Regions from separate parts of the Thermoanaerobacterium thermosaccharolyticum DSM 571 genome, predicted to be linked through region 3. Evidence: riboswitches for the same ligand, from Rfam matches in the RefSeq annotation. Region 3 holds a riboswitch; each other region holds the start of a gene.
What was found. Region 3 has a riboswitch for S-adenosylmethionine ahead of TTHE_RS04230 (methylenetetrahydrofolate reductase). Riboswitches for the same ligand answer to the same signal wherever they lie in the genome.
Positions count from the first base shown of each region.

Region 1: another riboswitch for S-adenosylmethionine. It lies ahead of TTHE_RS10465 (methionine ABC transporter ATP-binding protein); the one in region 3 lies ahead of TTHE_RS04230 (methylenetetrahydrofolate reductase).
Region 2: another riboswitch for S-adenosylmethionine. It lies ahead of TTHE_RS03640 (homocysteine synthase); the one in region 3 lies ahead of TTHE_RS04230 (methylenetetrahydrofolate reductase).
Region 4: another riboswitch for S-adenosylmethionine. It lies ahead of TTHE_RS14465 (homoserine dehydrogenase); the one in region 3 lies ahead of TTHE_RS04230 (methylenetetrahydrofolate reductase).

Region 1 is NC_014410.1:2,091,883-2,096,890, reverse strand. It holds gene spoVB (stage V sporulation protein B) at 1-125, shown strand, start outside; gene TTHE_RS10475 (MetQ/NlpA family ABC transporter substrate-binding protein) at 187-1,023, opposite strand; gene TTHE_RS10470 (methionine ABC transporter permease) at 1,037-1,717, opposite strand; gene TTHE_RS10465 (methionine ABC transporter ATP-binding protein) at 1,704-2,726, opposite strand; SAM riboswitch class I at 2,809-2,911, opposite strand; gene TTHE_RS10460 (BglG family transcription antiterminator) at 3,128-5,008, shown strand, end outside.
Region 2 is NC_014410.1:742,373-747,380, reverse strand. It holds gene lgt (prolipoprotein diacylglyceryl transferase) at 1-61, opposite strand, end outside; gene TTHE_RS03645 (YHS domain-containing protein) at 509-703, opposite strand; gene TTHE_RS03640 (homocysteine synthase) at 918-2,210, opposite strand; SAM riboswitch class I at 2,341-2,443, opposite strand; gene cysK (cysteine synthase A) at 2,533-3,453, opposite strand; gene TTHE_RS03630 (bifunctional cystathionine gamma-lyase/homocysteine desulfhydrase) at 3,458-4,594, opposite strand; gene TTHE_RS03625 (class I SAM-dependent methyltransferase) at 4,607-5,008, opposite strand, start outside.
Region 3 is NC_014410.1:863,904-868,911, reverse strand. It holds gene TTHE_RS04235 (homocysteine S-methyltransferase family protein) at 1-1,587, opposite strand, end outside; gene TTHE_RS04230 (methylenetetrahydrofolate reductase) at 1,610-2,512, opposite strand; SAM riboswitch class I at 2,571-2,665, opposite strand; gene TTHE_RS04225 (DUF362 domain-containing protein) at 2,820-3,749, shown strand; gene TTHE_RS04220 (SoxR reducing system RseC family protein) at 3,933-4,346, opposite strand; gene TTHE_RS04215 (RnfABCDGE type electron transport complex subunit B) at 4,391-5,008, opposite strand, start outside.
Region 4 is NC_014410.1:54,510-59,517, forward strand. It holds gene dnaX (DNA polymerase III subunit gamma/tau) at 1-751, shown strand, start outside; gene TTHE_RS00270 (YbaB/EbfC family nucleoid-associated protein) at 825-1,160, shown strand; gene recR (recombination mediator RecR) at 1,174-1,773, shown strand; SAM riboswitch class I at 2,074-2,177, shown strand; gene TTHE_RS14465 (homoserine dehydrogenase) at 2,241-2,852, shown strand; gene TTHE_RS14470 (hypothetical protein) at 2,800-3,030, shown strand; partial or broken gene TTHE_RS14755 (homoserine dehydrogenase) at 2,976-3,125, shown strand; gene TTHE_RS14475 (hypothetical protein) at 3,150-3,536, shown strand; fluoride riboswitch at 3,607-3,667, shown strand; gene crcB (fluoride efflux transporter CrcB) at 3,725-4,126, shown strand; gene crcB (fluoride efflux transporter CrcB) at 4,126-4,497, shown strand; gene TTHE_RS00295 (HD-GYP domain-containing protein) at 4,541-5,008, shown strand, end outside.

The DNA.
Region 1 (5,008 bases), 1.2 Mb from region 3:
ATAAATGGATCGTAATGTTTATTACCGTATCATCTGGATTAGCCTTGTATCTATTGATAAGTTATATTATAAAACTGCCATATTTGAGTGATTTGAACAAATTAATATTTTCAAGGAGTAAATGAAAGATTTAATTTTTAGTAAAAAATAAACCCGTGAAACACGGGCTTTTATTTTCCTAAGATTTTAAAATGCTGGTACTATAGCGCCTTTGTATTTGTCTTCTATAAATTTTTTGACTTCCTCGGAATTTAAAGCTTTTGCTAATTTTTGTATAGCAGGGTCATTCTGATTATCTGGTCTTACAACCAATACATTAGCATACGGCGAATCTTTATCTTCCATGAAAATTGCATCTTTCAATGGATTCAAATTTGCCTCTAATGCAAAGTTTGTATTTATTATTGCTAAGTCTACGTCTTGAAGTGTCCTTGGTAATTGAGGTGCTTCAAGCTCTACAAATTTTAGATGCTTTGGATTGTAGACTATATCTCTAGGTGTCTGTGTGAGTCCATTTGGATCTTTTAACTTTATTAAACCTTGTTTTTGCAAAAGTAGTAATGCTCTTCCTTCGTTTGTAGCATCATTTGGCACTGCCACGGTTGCACCGTCTTTTATTTCATCTTTCGATTTTATCTTTTTTGAATATGCTCCCATTGGTTCTACGTGTACTTTGACTAGTGGCACCAGTTTCATATTATTTTTCTTTTCGAAGTCTTCTAGATATGGAACGTGCTGAAAGAAATTGGCATCTATTTGTTTGTCGTTTAATGCAGTATTAGGAGTCACATAGTCAGTAAATTCTTTTATTTCGAGATCTACTCCTTCTTTTGCTAAAATTGGCTTTACTACATTAAGTATTTCTGCGTGAGGATTTGGGGATGCCCCTACAACTATTTTTGTCATTTTATTTGAATTAGTACCTGCATTTGAGTTGGTCTCATTAGTATTTGCCTTAGTGCATCCTACAAGGGCGAATGATAATGTTAATATTAATGTAATCAATAATATTATTTTTTTCATCTATACCATCCTTTCATCTTTTATCAACTTTTTTTGCCAGGTAGTTTCCTAATCTTTGTACGATTTCTACAAAGACGATTAAAACGATTATTGTTGCAATGAGTACATCTGTTTCAAATCTTTGATATCCATACCTTATAGCTAAATCTCCAAGACCACCCCCTCCAATAGCACCTGCCATAGCAGAATAGCCGAGAATATTTATGATTGTAAGTGTTATACCCAATATCAGTGAGGGCAGTGACTCTGGTATCATGACTTTAAATATTATCTGTGGGATTGTTGCACCAACAGATATTGATGCTTCTATGACACCCCAATCAACTTCTTTCAGCGATGACTCAATTACTCTGGCTACAAAAGGGGCAGCCGCAACTGACAGAGGTACTATTGCTGCTGTTGGTCCAATTGTAGTACCTACTATGAGCCTTGAAAGTGGGAAAATTGCAATTATAAGAATTATAAATGGTATTGATCTCATAATGTTAATGATGGTACCCAATATGTGGTTTAGTTTTATATTTTCGGATAAATGGCCTTTATCTGTTATTACCAGTATTATTCCTAGCGGTAGACCTATTATTACAGAAAAAAGGGTAGAGAAAAATACCATATACAGTGATTCCCACAAAGGCTGCTCCAAAAGCTGCCATAAGTTTATTAAGTATTGTATTGTGTTACTAGATGATACCATTTTTAAGCACCTCTATTCTAAGGCTGTTTTTTTCTAAAAATTTTATTGCATCTTTTATAGAACTTGGATCTCCATTAATCTTTATAAGGAGATTTCCTATTTGGGAGTTCTGGACTCTTTCTATATTTCCAGAGATTATATTGACGTCAACGTCGAATTTTTTTATCATATGCGATATTACAGGCTCGTTGCTGCTGTTTCCAAAGAATGACAGACGCAATATTTCTTCATTTGGATTCTCGTCGTCTATGAGGATGTCTGGTGGAAGCTCTGCTATCATATCTTTTAAAAATCTTTTCGACGTCTCCGTAGAAGGATTGGAAAAAATGTCTATTACATTTCCTTCTTCGATGATAACGCCATTTTCCAAAACAGCGACTCTATCACATAAGTTTCTTATGACTGACATTTCATGTGTTATGACGACTATTGTGATACCGTATTGTTTGTTGATATTTCTCAGCAAGTTTAATATTGATTCTGTCGTCGTCGGGTCTAATGCAGATGTCGCTTCATCTGATAAAATTATATTGGGATTATTGGCAAGCGCCCTTGCTATGCCGACTCTTTGCTTCTGACCACCAGATAGTTGCGAAGGATATGCGTATTTCTTGTCTTCAAGTTCAACGACTTTAAGAAGCTCGTTTACTCGCTTTTTTATAACAGAATCTTTAGCTTTTGAGATTTTTAAAGGAAAAGCTATGTTTTCATACACTGTAGAGTTCATCAAAAGATTGAAATGCTGAAATATCATGCCAATCTTTTTTCTCATTTCACGAAGTTCTTTTGGGCTTAACTTTGTCATGTCAGTACCATTTATGGAGACACTTCCCGTTGTGGGCTTTTCAAGCATGTTTATGCACCTTATTAATGATGATTTGCCAGCGCCGCTTAAGCCCATTATGCCGTATATTTCACCATCATTTATTGTTAAATTTATGTCTTTGAGTGCAACTACATCTTTTCCATTTGTGCTGTATACTTTGCTTAAATTCTTAATTGTTATCAATGTATTTCACCTTCTTTATGAAAAGTTTGGAGAGTTAAAAAATGCAATAAAAAAAACCTCCCAATGAAAGAGGTTAGATCCTCTCTCATCTCTCAGCATTAAAGCCGCAGGAATTGGCACCATTGCACTTTCGTGCCGGTTGCCGGGTTTCATCGGGCCAGTCCCTCCACCTCTCTGGATAAGAGAATAATTTCATTTTTAAATTGTTAAAATGATTATATAGGATTAAAAATGAAAAGTCAAGCGAAATTTTCATACTCGTAGATATTAAATTTATGTCATTCTCATATTGACACAGTGCTTACAAGTTTATGTTGAATTATGAGAATAATCGCTTATAATATAAATGTAAGATAAGTTAACTTATTAATAATTTGTCATAGACGAAAGGACAAAATCTTATGAAAGAATTAAGTGGGCGCCAACTAGAGATTTTAAAAAAAGTTATGTCAAAAGAGATGTCCAGCTTAGACGATATCGTCGCTAATTATAAATTAAGCAAAAGAACAATTTATAGAGAGATAAATGCCATAAATGAATACATTAAAGATTACAACTTAAAGTTGAAAAACAATGAAGGTGTTTTGGCAGTAGAAGGTGCTGACAGCGATATAGAGAAATTTAATTTTGATGTTATAGGTTATCGTCCTAGTGTAGATGCTGAGAAAAGGCGAAAGTTAATTCTCTCAGAGCTACTACAAATGAAAGAGCCTGTTAAGCTGGAGTATTTTGCAAGAGAGTACAATGTCACAACTGCTACAATTAGCTATGACATAAAAGAAATAGATAAATGGCTAAGTAGGCAAAAAGTCACAATTGTGACTAAGCCAGGTGTTGGCATATATGTAAAAGGTGATGAAAGCAATATAAGAAAGGCTATAATAAATTTTCTCTATGACAATGTTGCGACGAAAGACTTAATGGAATTTTTAAATAGAGGGTACAATAATATAAACAGATTAAGTGAGGACATCAATGACAGGCTATTGCGACTTATTGATTATGACACAGTTTTGAAGATAGAGAAAGCTATACAAAGATTAGAGAAATCACTGGACTACGAGCTGGCTGAAAGCTCTTATATGGGGCTTACAGTTCACCTGGCATTGGCGTTAAAGAGAATAAAAGAAGGCGAAAAGATCAAAATAGGTAATGAAAGCCTTCTTGAACTTAAAAAATCAGATGAGTACAGATTTGCAGAAATGCTTGCTAAATATTTGGAAGAAGAATTTGATGTCTTTATTCCTGAAGATGAAATCGGTTATATAACAATTCATCTTCAAGGTGCCAGATATAGAGCAAACACGGAAGATGTAAATGACGAATTTGTAAATGAAGTTTTATACGATATGATAGACGTTGCTGAAAGAGTATTTGGCACAAGTTTTAGAGATGATTCAATGCTTTTAAGTGGTTTAAAGACTCATCTAAGACCTACGATTTTTAGACTAAGGATGGGCCTTGCAATAAGGAATCCACTTATAAACGATATAAAAGACAGGTATAGTGCACTGTTTGAAAGGTGTATATTAATTGCAAATGTATTGAAGAATAAGCTTGATGTTGATGTTCCAGATGATGAGATTGGCTATATTGCGATGCATTTTGGAGCAGCTATAGCAAGGAAAAATGACAAAACGAAAAGGCATAATATTCTAGTAGTATGTGCAAGTGGAATCGGCACATCCAGAATGCTTTTGTCAAAGCTTCAGATGTTTCCGCAGTTAAACATTGTAGATACCGTTTCAAGCCTTAGAGTAAAAGATTTTAAAGATAGATATGATATTGACTTAATTGTATCTACTATACCTCTTGATATAAAGGACAAAAAAACGGTAATTGTCAATCCATTACTTTTAGACGATGACGTCAAAAAGTTAAAAGATGCATTAAATACAGACTTCATAATGGATTTTTCCAGCAGAAAGGCAGAAGGCGATAAATATAAAGAGCTTCTGCACATAGCAGAATACGGTAAAAGAATTATTGAATTGTGCAGCTCTCTCAAATTTAAAGATGTCTTCGGCAAAAATTCAAAAGAGATTATTGATTCTCTTTTGGAGGATTTTGTGAATATTGACAGTATTGACAAAGAAAAAATTGATTCAATAAAAGAGAAGCTTTTGGGAAGAGAGAGCCTTGGCAAGATTATTCTGCCTGGCAAAGGATTTGTAATCTACCACTGTACAGCATCTAGTTTAAATAAACCAATCCTCATCTTCGGAAAAGTAAAAAGCGAAGTTAGAATGAAAAATTTAATGAACAATTATGAAATCATTAAG
Region 2 (5,008 bases), 120 kb from region 3:
CTATCATTATTCCAAATAGATATATAGTGAAACCGCCAATATTAAACAAAGGTACTGTCATGAAAAATCTCCTCTCATATTAACTTTCATACTCATTCTTCAAAAAGATATATAAATTACTGTATCAATTGCTACAACAGTGTGCTAAAAGGCACTAATTCTCTGCTTTAAAAAATTTTATAAAAGATTGTCTTTATGTTTTACACCGATATTATTGCTATTACCGCCATAGCATCCATATATTATAACCTCCATTCCACATCTATCACTAACGCACGATATAATAAAAAATGATATAAGGTCTAAAATTAACTTAAGAAAAAGATACACTATAATAAAACCTTAGTACCATCTAGAAATTTATAATGCAAAAATCATGCCAAATAAAAAGGGCCTGAAAAATATCAAATCTCTAAATAAATTAGAGAATGATAGTTCAAACCCAAGTAAAAATTAATCAAATAGAAATTTATAATGCATTTTAGTAGATCATGTACGTCAGACCAAATTAACAGCAACCATGATGACTGTGCCCACCATGATGTCCTCCATCACTTTCATTTTTTACATATTTTTCTGGATTCTTTTCAAATTCTGCTTTACAACTTTTCGAACAGAAAAAATATTCCTTTCCATTGAATGTTGTTTTAGCTGCAGCATTATCCTCTTTAACATCCATTCCACACACTGGATCCTTAGCCATTTTTCACACCTCCTTTGATACATTATACCCATACTGGGTTTATGTTTATATGATATCATTTAATTACACAAAAGTCAATCGGAATATACATATTTATGTGCTTCTATTATTAATTTAAATATTATTGCCATAACATTATATTAAACAAATATCTAGTAAATTATTTTAAAAATGTCAAAAGCCCTCTTCTATTGTGAAGAGAGCTCTATAATAATTATTCTGCTGCTTTTTTAAGTGCTTGGTCAAGGTCATACAATATGTCGTCGATGTCTTCTATGCCTATTGAAAGTCTTATTTGGTCAGGGGTTACACCTGCTAATGACAATTCTTCTTCGTTTAATTGCGAATGTGTCGTGCTTGCTGGATGAATTACCAAAGACTTTGCGTCACCAACATTAGCCAGCAATGAGAATAATTCAAGGCTGTTTATGAATTTGATTCCAGCATTTATTCCACCTTTTATTCCAAATGTCAATATTGATCCAGCGCCTTTCGGTAGGTATTTCTTTGCAAGTTCATGGTATTTGTTTTCTTTAAGTCCAGGATAGTTTACCCACGTCACATTTGGATTGCTTGCTAAGAATTCTGCTACTTTTTGTGCATTTTCCACATGTCTTTGGACTCTTAATGACAAAGTCTCTAGTCCTTGTAAAAATAAAAATGCATTGAAGGGGCTTAAAGATGCACCAGTGTCTCTTAAAAGCTGTACCCTTAATTTTGTAATATATGCGGCCGGTCCAAATGATTCAACATATTTGATTCCGTGATAGCTGGGATCTGGCTCTACAAATTCAGTGAATCTTCCGCTTCCTGCCCAATCAAATTTTCCTGAATCTACTATTACTCCTCCTATTGATGTCCCGTGGCCTCCTATAAATTTTGTCGCTGAATGTACTACTATATCTGCCCCGTATTCAAACGGACGGAAAAGATATGGTGTTGCAAATGTGTTGTCTACAATTAGCGGTATTTTATTCTCATGCGCTATTTTTGCTATAGCCTCGAAATCAGGTATATTTATCCCGGGATTTCCTATTGTTTCTATATACAATGCCTTTGTTCTGTCTGTTATTGCTTTTCTGAAATTTTCAGGATCATCTGGATCTACAAATGTCGTTTTAATGCCAAGTTTAGGCAATGTTAAAGCGAAAAGATTGTATGTTCCACCATATAATGTACTTGCAGATACTATTTCATCACCTGCACCTGCTATATTTAATATAGAGTATGTTATAGCTGCAGCACCAGATGCTGTTGCAACTGCCCCTACTCCTCCTTCAAGTGCGGCAATTCTCTGTTCAAATACATCATTTGTCGGATTCATAATTCTTGTATATATGTTTCCTGCCTCTTTAAGATTGAATAATGCTGCTGCTTGATCAGTATCTTTAAAAACATATGATGTTGTCTGATAGATTGGAACAGCCATTGAACCTGTCGTAGGATCCGGCTTTTGCCCCGCATGTACCTGCAATGTATCAAATTTTAATTTTCTTTCTTCACTCATATAAATCTCTCCTCTTCATAATTTTAGTTTAAAGAAATTAAAATGTTATTCTTATAATTCACCTCTTTTCGCTTTTTTAGAATATTAAAAGCCCTCTTCGATGTAGAAGAGGGCTAAATTTACGCCGCTCCTCTCATCTCTCAGGTTTCCCTGCAGGATTTGGCACCAGACGCATAATATATGCCGGTTGCCGGGTTTCATCGGGCCAGTCCCTCCACCACTCTTGATAAGAGGTTCGATATTTTCTTTATATTGTTAATTATATTAACACTTTAAATCAATAATGTCAATAGGTATTCTTGGACATTTATCAGGTTGAAATTTAAAATCTATATAAATTTTCACTAAAATACCTATCAGATCTATCAGGAAATACTACAACTATATTTTTTGGTTCCTTTTGCTTATTAGCCTGTTTTATAGCCGCAGCAAAGGCAGCGCCCGACGATGATCCTACAAATAATCCTTCTCTTTTTGCAAGTTCCTTAACATAATAAAAGGCTTCATCATCAGATACCTTTTCGACATCATCTATTAAGCTTACATCCATAGTATCAGGTATAAAATCATTACCTATGCCCTCTATTTTATAGCATTTTACTAAATCTCCTCCACCAATTATTGAACCAATAGGATCAGCAAGCACGCCTTTTACTTTAGGATTTTTCTCTTTTAAATACCTAACTACACCTGTGAACGTTCCACCAGTACCTGCTCCAGCAATAAACACATCTACATTTCCATCCAAAGCATCATATATCTCTGGTCCTGTTGTTTCATAATGAGCCTTTACATTTGCCATATTTTTAAACTGGTTTGGAATATATGAGTCCTTAATCTCCTTTGCTAATTCATATGCTTTATCCATCGCTCCTTTCATTCCAAGCTCTTTAGGCGTATTTATTATTTCAGCACCCAAAGCTTTCATTAGTATCTGTTTTTCTACTGAAAATTTAGTTGGTACAACAAATATGACTTTATAACCTTTATTCAATGCTGCAAGTGCAAGGCCAATGCCCGTATTCCCAGCAGTAGGCTCTATTATAGTAGAACCTTTTTTTATTAACCCTTTATCTTCAGCATCTTTTATCATGTAATAGCACGTTCTATCTTTTACAGAACCACCAGGGTTCATGTTTTCTAGCTTGGCAAAGATGTTTACATATGGAGGTATATCAAAATGAGTTATTTTTAGAAGTGGTGTCTTGCCAATTAAATCACTGATTCCCTCTGCATATTTCATGATTTCAACTCCTTATTGCATTTTTTAAATCATCAATTAAATCCAGATAATTCTCAAGTCCAACTGATAGTCTTACTAACTTATCGGTTATGCCAAGCTTCAATCTCTGTTCCTCTGGTATAGACGCATGTGTCATTTTTGCTGGATATGAAATTAGGCTTTCATATCCGCCTAGGCTTTCCGCAAGTGTAATAAGTTTTACATTGTTTAATAATTTTAATGCCATATCTTTGTTTTTTAACTCAAATGAAATCACGCCTCCAAAGCCATCCATCTGCTCTTTTGCAATATCGTATCCTGGATGTGTATGTAAACCAGGATAATAAACTTTTTCAACTTCAGGTTGTTCCAAAAGCCAATTTGCAATTTCTTTGGCATTTTTCTCATGTCTTTCCATTCTAACGCTAAGTGTTTTTATTCCCCTAATCACAAGGTAAGAATCCTGTGGTCCTAAAATGCCACCAACTGCATTTTGCAGAAAATGAATTTTATGAGCTAATTCTTCACTATTAACAACGACAAGGCCTGCTACAACATCGCTATGGCCTCCAAGGTATTTTGTTGCACTATGAACAACTATGTCTGCACCTAATTCAATGGGTCTTTGGAAATATGGTGTCATAAAAGTATTATCAACTATCGAAAGTATGCTATATTCTTTAGCTATTCTTGAAATTTCTCTGATATTTGTAATTGTCATAAGAGGATTTGTAGGTGTTTCATAAAATATTGCCTTTGTATTTTTTGTTATACTATTTACAACATCATCTTTTAAAGACGTGTCTACAAATTTTGAAACTATGCCAAGCCTTTTAAAAACTTTCTCAAGTACCCTGAATGTTCCTCCATAAACATTATTTGAAACTATTACCTCGTCACCAGCATTAAAAAGCATCAAAACTGTCGATATTGCTGCCATGCCAGATGCAAAGGCAAAACCACCCTTTCCACCCTCTAGATCATTAATAAGCTTTTCTAATGATTCTCGTGTTGGATTACCTGTTCTTGAATATTCATAACCCCTATCTTTTCCTACGGCATCCTGTTTAAACGTCGATGTTTGGTATATAGGTGTTGATACTGCACCTGTTTTTTCGTCACCAAATATACCACCATGAATTAATTTTGTCTCCTTTCTCATCCTAAATCCTCCTTATTCTTTAATTCCTTTTGCTATAAATATTCCTGTTTTTGCTATCTCTCCTTTAGATGACTTTGCAGTTGCATAAAGTCCTGTTTCTTTTACAAGTATTTCTTTAAAGTTACTATGAATAAGCCATTTTTCTATATCTTCTAAATTAAATCCAAGCCATCTGTCGTACATTTCGAATCTTGCCCACTCACTACTGTGCTTCATAACATCTGTTATGATCAACATTCCGCCCGGCTTTAAAATCCTGTGTATTTCCATGATGCCTTTAAACGGATTTTCTACATGATGTAATACCATGTTTGAAAAAACTACATCGATAGAATCATCAATTATTGGTATTTGCTCCATACTTCCTTTTAAAAAAATTATGTTATTAATGCCAGCATTCTCAGCAGTTTGTTT
Region 3 (5,008 bases):
CATGGCAAGAAATGCAGTATTTATAAGTTGCCGCTCAGGCAAACCATAAGATATGTTGCTAAGTCCAATAATCGTGCTTACACCAAGTTCACTTTTTACAAGTTTAATTGCCTTTAAAGTTTCAATCGCCGCCGTCTGCTCCGATGACACCGTAAGAGCTATGCAATCAATTATAATATCTTCCTTTGGTATTCCATAGTCAAAGGCTGTTTTTACAATCTTTTCAGCATTTTTAAGCCTTTCCTCCGCATTTCTAGGAAGCCCTTCATCGCTTATTGTAAGTCCTATAACGTTAGTACCATACTTTTTAACAATGGGCAATACTTCTTGTAAGCTTTTTTCTTTTGCGCTTACAGAGTTTATAATCGGCTTTCCTCTTACTATTCTTACTGCATTTTCTATTGCTTTGACATTGCTGCTATCTATCTGCAACGGCAGATTGACAATATTTTGAATCTGCGAGACGACATAAGGCATTAGCTTCTCTTCATCTATTCCCGGCACTCCAATATTTATATCCAACATATCAGCGCCTAAATTTTCCTGTGAGCTCGCTTCATCAAACAGAATATTAAACTTACCCTCTTTTATAGCCGCACTTAGCCTTTTTTTACCTGTCGGATTTATCCTCTCACCTATTATACATATTGGGTTATTTTCACCTATGAAAACAGTTTTTGTATTTGATGAAACTGCTGTCACTTTCCTCATGGTCGATTTATGCTCAACATTATATACATCGTTCTTTAATAATTTAATGAACTCCGGTGTCGTGCCACAGCAGCCACCTACAATAGATGCGCCACACTCTAAAAGTTTTTTTGACTGATGTACAAATTGCTCCGGCGATACATTGTAGAACGTCTTGCCATCCTTTAAATGAGGCATCCCGGCATTTGGCTGCGCTAAAATAGGTATTCGAGCAACTTCCGACATCTTTTTTACTATATCAGCCATCATATCAGGCCCTGTAGAACAATTCACGCCAATAGCGTCAAGCCCCAACCCTTGAAGACTCACAACAGCTGTCACAGGATCTGTCCCCATCAATGTTCTTCCATCTTCTTGAAACGTCATAGTGCATATTACTTTTAAATTCGTATTTTCTTTCACTGCAAGAATAGCCGCCTTAGCTTCTAAAATATCTGACATAGTTTCTATTAGTGCTAAATCTGCACCTGCCTTTTCACCTTCTACAGCGACTTCAGAAAAGGCATTATATGCTTCATCAAATGTAAGTTTGCCGAAAGGCTCCATCAATTCTCCAATAGGTCCCATCGAAAGGGCAACCGCTTTATCTCCTGCAGCCTTCTTTGCTATCTTAACAGCACTTCTTACTATCAACGGTACATCGCCAGAAAGATTATAAGCTTTCAATTTTATCCTATTGGCACCAAAAGTATTTGTTTCAATCACATCAGCGCCAGCATCGATGTACGATTTATGAATTTCATATACGATATCCGGGTGTGTTATGTTATAGTACTCTGGGCACTCACCTGTTTTAAGCCCTTTCATTTGAAGCATCGTTCCCATTGCTCCATCAAACACAATTACACTATTCTTTAAGTTCTTTAAAATATCCAATGATTACATCTCCTTACAGTGATTACAAAACTTCTTTTTTAATATCTGTCTTTATATTTTTTACATTATTGATAATATCGACGACGATGTCCGTCCTCCCAAGCGGCATAATATGAACACCACTTACCAGATTTTTTATCTTATTTATAAACTCTACCGCAATTTTAAGTCCTTCGCCTTTTCCGTTGTTTTTTAATCTTTCAAGGATGTAATCAGGTATTTCAATGCCTGGTACCTTTGCATTTAAATTGACAGCCATTTTATAACTTTTAAGCGGCAGAACACCTACTAAGACAGGTATGCCGAACTTGCTTATTGCATCAAGGAATCTATATAATATTTTTTCATCATAAACCGGTTGTGTCTGTATAAATGATGCCCCATTTTCTATTTTTATCTTTAATTTTTCTATTGATTCTTTGCTTAAATCATTTGGATTTGCTGTAGTACCTATACAAAAGCTTGTCGATGACTCCAGCCTGTTTCCACTGTAGTCAAAACCGTTGTTTAACGATTTTGCAATCTTAATTAACCCTATAGAATCCACATCGTATACACCAGTTGCTTGAGGTACATCTCCACGTTTAGGATCATCACCCGTCAATGCAAGAATATTTCTTACTCCAAGAGCATACGCCCCTAAAAGCTCTGCCTGAAGACCTATAAGATTTCTATCCCTGCAAGTTAGATGGAATATAGTTTCAATATTCAGATGATTTTGTAGAAGATGTGCAAGCGCAATCGGACTCATCCTCATGTTTGCCATAGGACAGTCAGTTATATTTAAAGCATCCACTATTCCATACAATTTTCTTGCTTCTTCAATAGAATTTGAAATATCAGCTCCTTTTGGCGTTGACATCTCAACAGTAACAACAAATTCACGGTTATTGAGCTTTTGACATAAATTTTTTGAATTTAACAATATAACCCCTCCTGATAAAAATAAAAAAATCTCTTCGCCAAAAGAAGAGATAAATGTGCTCCCATCTTTCAGCGATACGCTGCTGGAATTGGCACCGTGATATCCGGTTGCCGAGCTTCATAGGGCCAGTCCCTCCGCTACTCTTGATAAGAGTTTATTATATTAATTTGTTAAATTATATAATACAATCCAGATGCTTAAATGTCAATGAAATATTTGTTGAATCATTAAAATTCCTTGGTGTTTTATGCTGCAATTAATCTTTTATTTTTTTAAAAATGTGAAAAGATATATATGAGGTGATTTTATGAGATACAGAAAAATAGTCGAACCTGTAGTTTCCATCACATCAGGACCTGATGAAATAGAAAACCTAAACAACGCATTAAATTTACTTCCACTTCAAAATTTAATAGATGCAGGCAATACAGTTGTGATTACACCTAATTTTGTCAAAAGCAAACCGCCACAAAGCGGTACAATAGTCGGTCCAAATACATTAAGGGCATTAATCAGGTATATAAAATCGAAAAATCCCGGAAGAATAGTAATTGCCGCCGGTTCTGGCGGTGATCCTACGCCAAAAGTCATGTCAGATAATGGCATTGATAAAGTCATATCAGAAGAGGGCGTCGAGTTTGTGGATTTAAATTATGGACCTTATGTAGAACTGTTGCTTGACGATTGCCTCGTTAAATCTACAAAAGTAAATGACCTTTATGAAAAGATGGATGTTTTGATTTCATTCACTCAAATGAAGATACACGAGGAAGCGACTGTGTCCCTTGGAATAAAAAACATAGCTTTAAGCTGGCCTCCTGCAGAAATACATGGATTTCCGAAAAAAAATCTAGGAATACATGATGACCTCCACAATTTCATAAGAGCAATGGCAGAAAAAATTTCTATAGACCTTACAATATTAAGCGCACAAGAAGCAATGATAGGCACAGGCCCATCTGAAGGAAAGCCTATCAATGCAAACATGATAATAGCAGGAACCGATCCTGTAGCAACTGACACGGTAGGTGCCAGAATGTTTGGATTCATGCCGCAGGGGGTAAACTATTTATTTCAATGCGCCAAAAGAGGTGTAGGAACAGGCGAATTAAAAAATGTCACAATTAAAGGAATACCATTACAACAGGCTGAATTAAATTTTTCAACTTTAGCGTATGGCTATGGCATTGCGCTGGATTCAAATGGAATCAAACAAATGGTACCTGGCAAATCATAAAAATGTTAAGTTGCACAAATAAAGGTTTTAATTATTAAATATATTATGAGATTCCACTGCAAAAGTCTTCTTTATCTATTATTAGATAAAACATTTTTAAATTTAGGCAAATTTTGGAATCGCATAAAACTAGTTAAAAATTAGTTTTGCAGTGGAATCATATGTATTATCTTAATATTGTATTTATATTTTTTTAATGACAGGTTTGTATTCTTTATTTATTACCTTTTTACTATAGTATTTAATGCCTATAAATGATATAGCCGTAAATAACAGTCCCGATATAGCTTCTATCATCTGGGAAAAATTATCTATTCCAAATATATGTGCTACAGCATAACCAGCAAACACACCTACAAAGAAAAATAAAAGCGGTATGCCATACATTATCATAGTAGCCTTTAACATTGAAGTTTCTCTAATTTCTAATAAAACATTATCACCAACTTTTAATTCATCAATTGCATCAACTTCAACCATCATTCTGTTATTGCTTCCCATATCACATGCATGGCATTTCCCGCACATGTCATTTCTTAGTAGCTCAACTTTTGCTTTTCCATCTTTTATATTGGCAACGCATCCTTTTTCAGTCATTAATTAACGCCTCACTCATTTTTTTAACCAGCTTTACAAAATATTTAAACATTTATTTTGTTTACAATCAAGCTTGTCTTAAAAGGATATATGGAATCTGTAGGACATTTTTCAACACACGCCATGCATGATACGCATTTTTCATAATCTATCTTAGCTAAATTATCTATGACATGCACGGCATCATAATTACATGCTCTTTCACACGCTTTGCATCCTATACATCCAACTGTACACACTGGCCTTACATTTTTGCCTTTATCAGTATTAGAGCATATAACCCTTGTCTTAGTGTTTGCATCAACTAACTCTATTATATTTTTAGGACAAGCATCTACACAAATCCCACACCCAGTGCATTTATCCTCATCAACAACAGCGACTCCATCGCCTATTACATGTATAGCGTCAAATGGGCACAATTTTTCACATGTTCCAAGGCCAAGACATCCAAAACGGCACCCTTTTGATCCATCTTGGTACTGCACTGCTGACCTGCAGTCATCGATACCAAAATATTTATATTTTTCTAATGCATTTTTTCTAGTACCATTGCACTTAACAAATGCTACCATCTTTTTATTACTAACATCTGTTTTGACACCAAGAATAGCCCCAACTTTTTTAGCAGCAGATGCTCCTCCCACTTTACATCCGTCTAT
Region 4 (5,008 bases), 810 kb from region 3:
GTCATTTTTGAGGGACATTGTTATTTACAAAACATGCGGTACAGAGTCTGAAGAAATACTAGAAACAGAGATAAATGATAAAATATTGAAGGCGTCGGAATTTGATATGTCGTTTTTGTCTAACGCTATAGAAAAGTTGATCGATTTACAAGGAAAAATTAGATACGCGCAATCACCAAGAATATTATTTGAAATAACAGTATTGAAGCTTATGAATCCTGAAATATCACCTGATATAGACAGCATTTTAGATAGGATTAAGAAACTTGAAAATAGATTGAATAACGTTAAAGTAGCATTTAATGGGGAAAATGATGCTGGTATTATATCTAAAAAAGATGTGGTAAAATCCGAAAAGGGTGTTCAAAATGATAAAGTTGCTGCAGATGAAATAAAAAAAGAGCACATAGAAATTACTGAAAGTGCAGATAAAAGCGGTAAAATCGATGCAAATGAAGTCTTTAATAAAGCACTGAATATAATAAAAAAAGATAGGCCGATGATTTTTTCTTTTTTGAGCTTAGGCAAACCGTATTTGAAAGACGGTAATTTTATGATAGAATATCCAAAGGAGCATGAATTCTACAAAGATGAACTGAATAAAGTTGAAAATAAAGATTATATTAAAGATGTTATTAAGAAATTGACTGGAATAGATTATATAGTGAACGTGGTAGTCAAAAAAAATGAAAATGACGAGTTGATTGAAGCAGTAAAAAAATATTTTGGCGATGTAGAAATTATAGATTAATTTATCACTACCCAGCCAAAATCAGCATATAAATAGGAAGAGAGTAGTAAAATATTAATAGGAGGTATTGTGGATGGCAAAAGGAGGATTTCCTGGCGGTTTTAACATGAATAACATGATAAAACAAGCACAGCAGATGCAAGAGCAAATGAAGAAAATGCAGGAAGAGCTTGAAAACAAGACGGTTGAAGAGTCTGCAGGCGGTGGAGCTGTAAAAGTGGTAGCTAATGGAAGAAAAGAGTTGATCAGTATAAAGATTGATCCTGCCGTTGTTGATAAGGACGATGTGGAGATGCTGGAAGACCTAGTCTTAGCAGCAGTAAATCAGGCTTTAAGAAGTGCTGAACGCATGATTGCAGAGGAAATGGGAAAAATTACAGGAGGTTTTAATATACCAGGCTTATTTTGAGGTGAATTAATTGATGAATGTTTATTCGAGGTCATTGTCAAGGCTGATAGATGAATTATCAAGACTTCCAGGTATTGGACGAAAAACAGCACAGAGACTTGCATTTTACATCTTGGATATGCCGAAAGATGACGTTATTAATTTATCTAATGCTATATTGGAGGCAAAAAACAATTTGAAATACTGCAACAAGTGTTATAATTTCACTGATAGCGATTTATGCAATATCTGTAGCGATGAAACCAGAGATTCATCTACTATTTGTGTGGTATCTGATCCGAAAGATGTAGTAGCTATGGAGAAAACAAGGGAGTATCGTGGTTTATACCATGTGCTGCATGGTGTAATATCACCCATGGACGGTATAGGACCAGAAGATATAAAGATAAAAGAATTGCTAGAAAGGATTAATAATAACGACATAAAGGAGATTATATTAGCGACAAATCCCGATATAGAAGGCGAAGCGACTGCTATGTACATTGCAAAACTTATAAAACCTTTTGGCATAAAAGTGACGAGGATAGCACATGGTGTACCTGTTGGTGGTGACCTCGAATATACTGATTCTGTTACTTTATCGAGGGCATTGGAAGGTAGAAGGGAAATGTAAATTTCTTGTAATTATTGTTAAACAAAAATAAATTCGTATCAAAGTAAAAAAAGTTGTGTCAAAGAAAATAAAGTTGTATCATAGAATCATGGTCAGAGGGAAAGAAAAGGCTCCTTCAAGCCATGATTTTTTGTTCAGAATCAAGGAAATAATAATTAAGGAATATTGCTGAACGCTTTTTTAATCAACTTACAAGGAGAATTTTAAAATACAAAGTACCAGAATTAAAAGAATGCTTGACTATAATAGTATAAAGTGATAATATATTCATTAATAAATTTAAAAGAGAATATTGAAAGCCTCTTATCAAGAGTGGTGGAGGGACTGGCCCGATGAAACCCGGCAACCGGCATTTATATGCGTTTGGTGCCAAATCCTGCAGGAAAAAACCTGAGAGATGAGAGGAGCGGCGTATTTTGGCCCTCTTCTCATTGAAGAGGGCCAAAAATTTTTAGGAGGTATGTCACATGGAATTTAAGATTGGTTTGTTGGGGTTTGGAACAGTAGGGAGCGGAGTCTATAAAATAGTTACATCAAGAAAACAGCATATAAAACAAAAAACGGGATTTTATCCTGAAATAAAAAAAATACTTGTGAAGCATCCTGATAAACCGAGAAATGTTAATGGTATAGATGAAATACTAACAACTGATGCTAACGAAATCTTGTGTGATAGCGAAATAAGTGCAATAATTGAAGTAATGGGAGGAATTGATCCTGCTTACGATTACGTGAAAAAGGCGTTAATTTCTAAGAAGCATGTTATTACTGCAAACAAAGAATTAATAGCAAAATATGGAGACGAGCTAAGAAAAATGGCAGAGGAAAACGGCGTATTTTTAAAATTTGAGGCAAGTGTTGCTGGAGCAATACCTGTTATACATCAGATTGAAAGACTCAAAATAACCGATGAAATAAATTTTGTTGGAGGAATAATAAACGGTACGACAAACTACATATTGACACAGATAATAGAAAAGGGAATGAAATATGATGAGGCACTTGCAGCCGCTCAAAAGCGAGGGTATGCGGAAAAGCAATCCGGATTACGATATAAAAGGATTCGATGCTCTGTATAAGCTTGTGATTCTCATAAAAAAAGCATTTGATGTTGATGTTTCTGTTAATTCAATAATGAGATATGGTATAAATGAAATAAAGTATGACGATATATATATTATGCTGGAAAATGGGGATATAAAATTAAACCATTTGCATGGGCTAAATACGAGAAGGGAAATGTCTATGCGAGTGTAGAGCCTATACTAATAGAAGCTAACAATATTTTAGCAAGTGTTGGTAATGTAAACAATGCTGTTATACTGAGAGGAGATCATTTTAAAGAATTTATTTTTATTGGAAAAGGTGCAGGACAAATGCCTACAGGGGATTCAGTTGTTGCAGATTTAATTGATATACTATTGAATTACGGCATTAAAGCAAATCATACGGCAAAACATATTTCAGCTTTTAACGGTAGTTTTACAGATGTATTTTATATAAGATTTAAACCATCTTACAAGTGCAATATAAAAAATATTTTAAAAATTTTTACTGATAATGGTGCTTCATTTAATGAGTCTGTTTATGATGGCAGTACTTATGCAGCAGTTTTCAAGCTTTTTGATAATGATATAAACAGGTTTATAGAAAGTTTAGAAAACAAAAAAATGTGTATAATAGAAAGTCTCTTCAAGGTGTTGTATAACGGAAATGAAGAGGATATTAGACATGTTAATACAATAGAAAGTGAAGTTATATAAAAAATTAGGCAAAATATAATGTATATCATTATGAAATATTTACTTTGAAAACAAATCTGTGATATAATTGTTGTTGTAAGGTGATGGAGCTCACCTTTAAATGCGTCGAAGCTGATGGCTCCTATTGGGTATACTAACTCAATAGGAGCTTATTTATTACTATCTTATGAAAATGGAGGGCAATTTTCATGGAATACATCTATATAGGAATTGGCGGTTTTTTCGGTGCGATTTTGAGATATATAGTTTCGAGCTATTATCAAAGTATATTGCATACTGTATTTCCGATTGAGACTTTCTTTATAAATATTTTTGGATCATTTTTATTAAGCTATATATCGAATTTGACACTTGAAGAATTTAAGGTTAATTTTAATATTAGATTGGCAATTACGACTGGGTTCATCGGTGCCTTTACTACATTTTCAACATTCACTAAAGAAACCATGGATTTATTAAGAAATGGAAGAATTGCAGTAGCTTTGATATATGTATTGCTGTCGATATTGGTTGGATTTATCATGTCATTTATAGGGTTTGAATTGGGAGATAAAACAGCAAAAATATTACAAGGACGTGAAGAAAATTGATGTCAAATATTTTGTTAGTAGGTCTTGGAGGAGTTTTCGGTGCAATTTTAAGGTATGAGATATCTAGGCATATTAAGGAAAACAGAGAATTTATTGTGCCTATTGAAACATTTGTAATCAATGTATTAGGTGCATTTCTCTTGAATGTTTTGTCAAACCCTAAGATTGTACATTTTTTTGATAATGATGTTAGATTGTTTATTATGACAGGATTTATAGGAGCATTTACCACTTATTCTACCTTTTCACATGAAACAATATACCTTCTTCGCCAAAAGCACTATGTACACGCTTTTTTGTACTCTGCTTCCACCGTCATTGTTGGTCTTATCGGAGCTTATTTAGGATATTATATTGGAAATCTATTTTAAATATTGTATTATAATATTGATGATACGAGAAGGGAGGGTTCTTTTGTTATTAGATTATTTTAAATTACTGTCAGCGCTATCGCTATCACTTGACATCCTTGAGAGAAGAAATTTTGGGCATGCTCGCAAAGTTGCATATGTTGCCATAAGATTGACAAGAAATTTAAATGTAAAAAGAGATGAAGAGTATAAAATATTTTATTCTGCTTTTCTTCATGACATAGGCAAAAGCGACGTATATGAAGATTTTATTTCAAATAACACATGGATGCATTCATTGCGAGGAAGCGATATGGTAAAAGATATGCCGAGAGGACATGAATTTTGTGAGATCATAAAGTATCATCATGAAAACTGGGATGGAAGCGGATATTTTCATATTAATGGAGATTCTATACCATTTGAAGCTCAGATAATATATTTGGCAGATCAGTTTGATGTGAAATACAATACAGTGTCTGTGAAAATGAATGAATACGAGACAAGAAAACATATAGAAAAATGGTTAAAT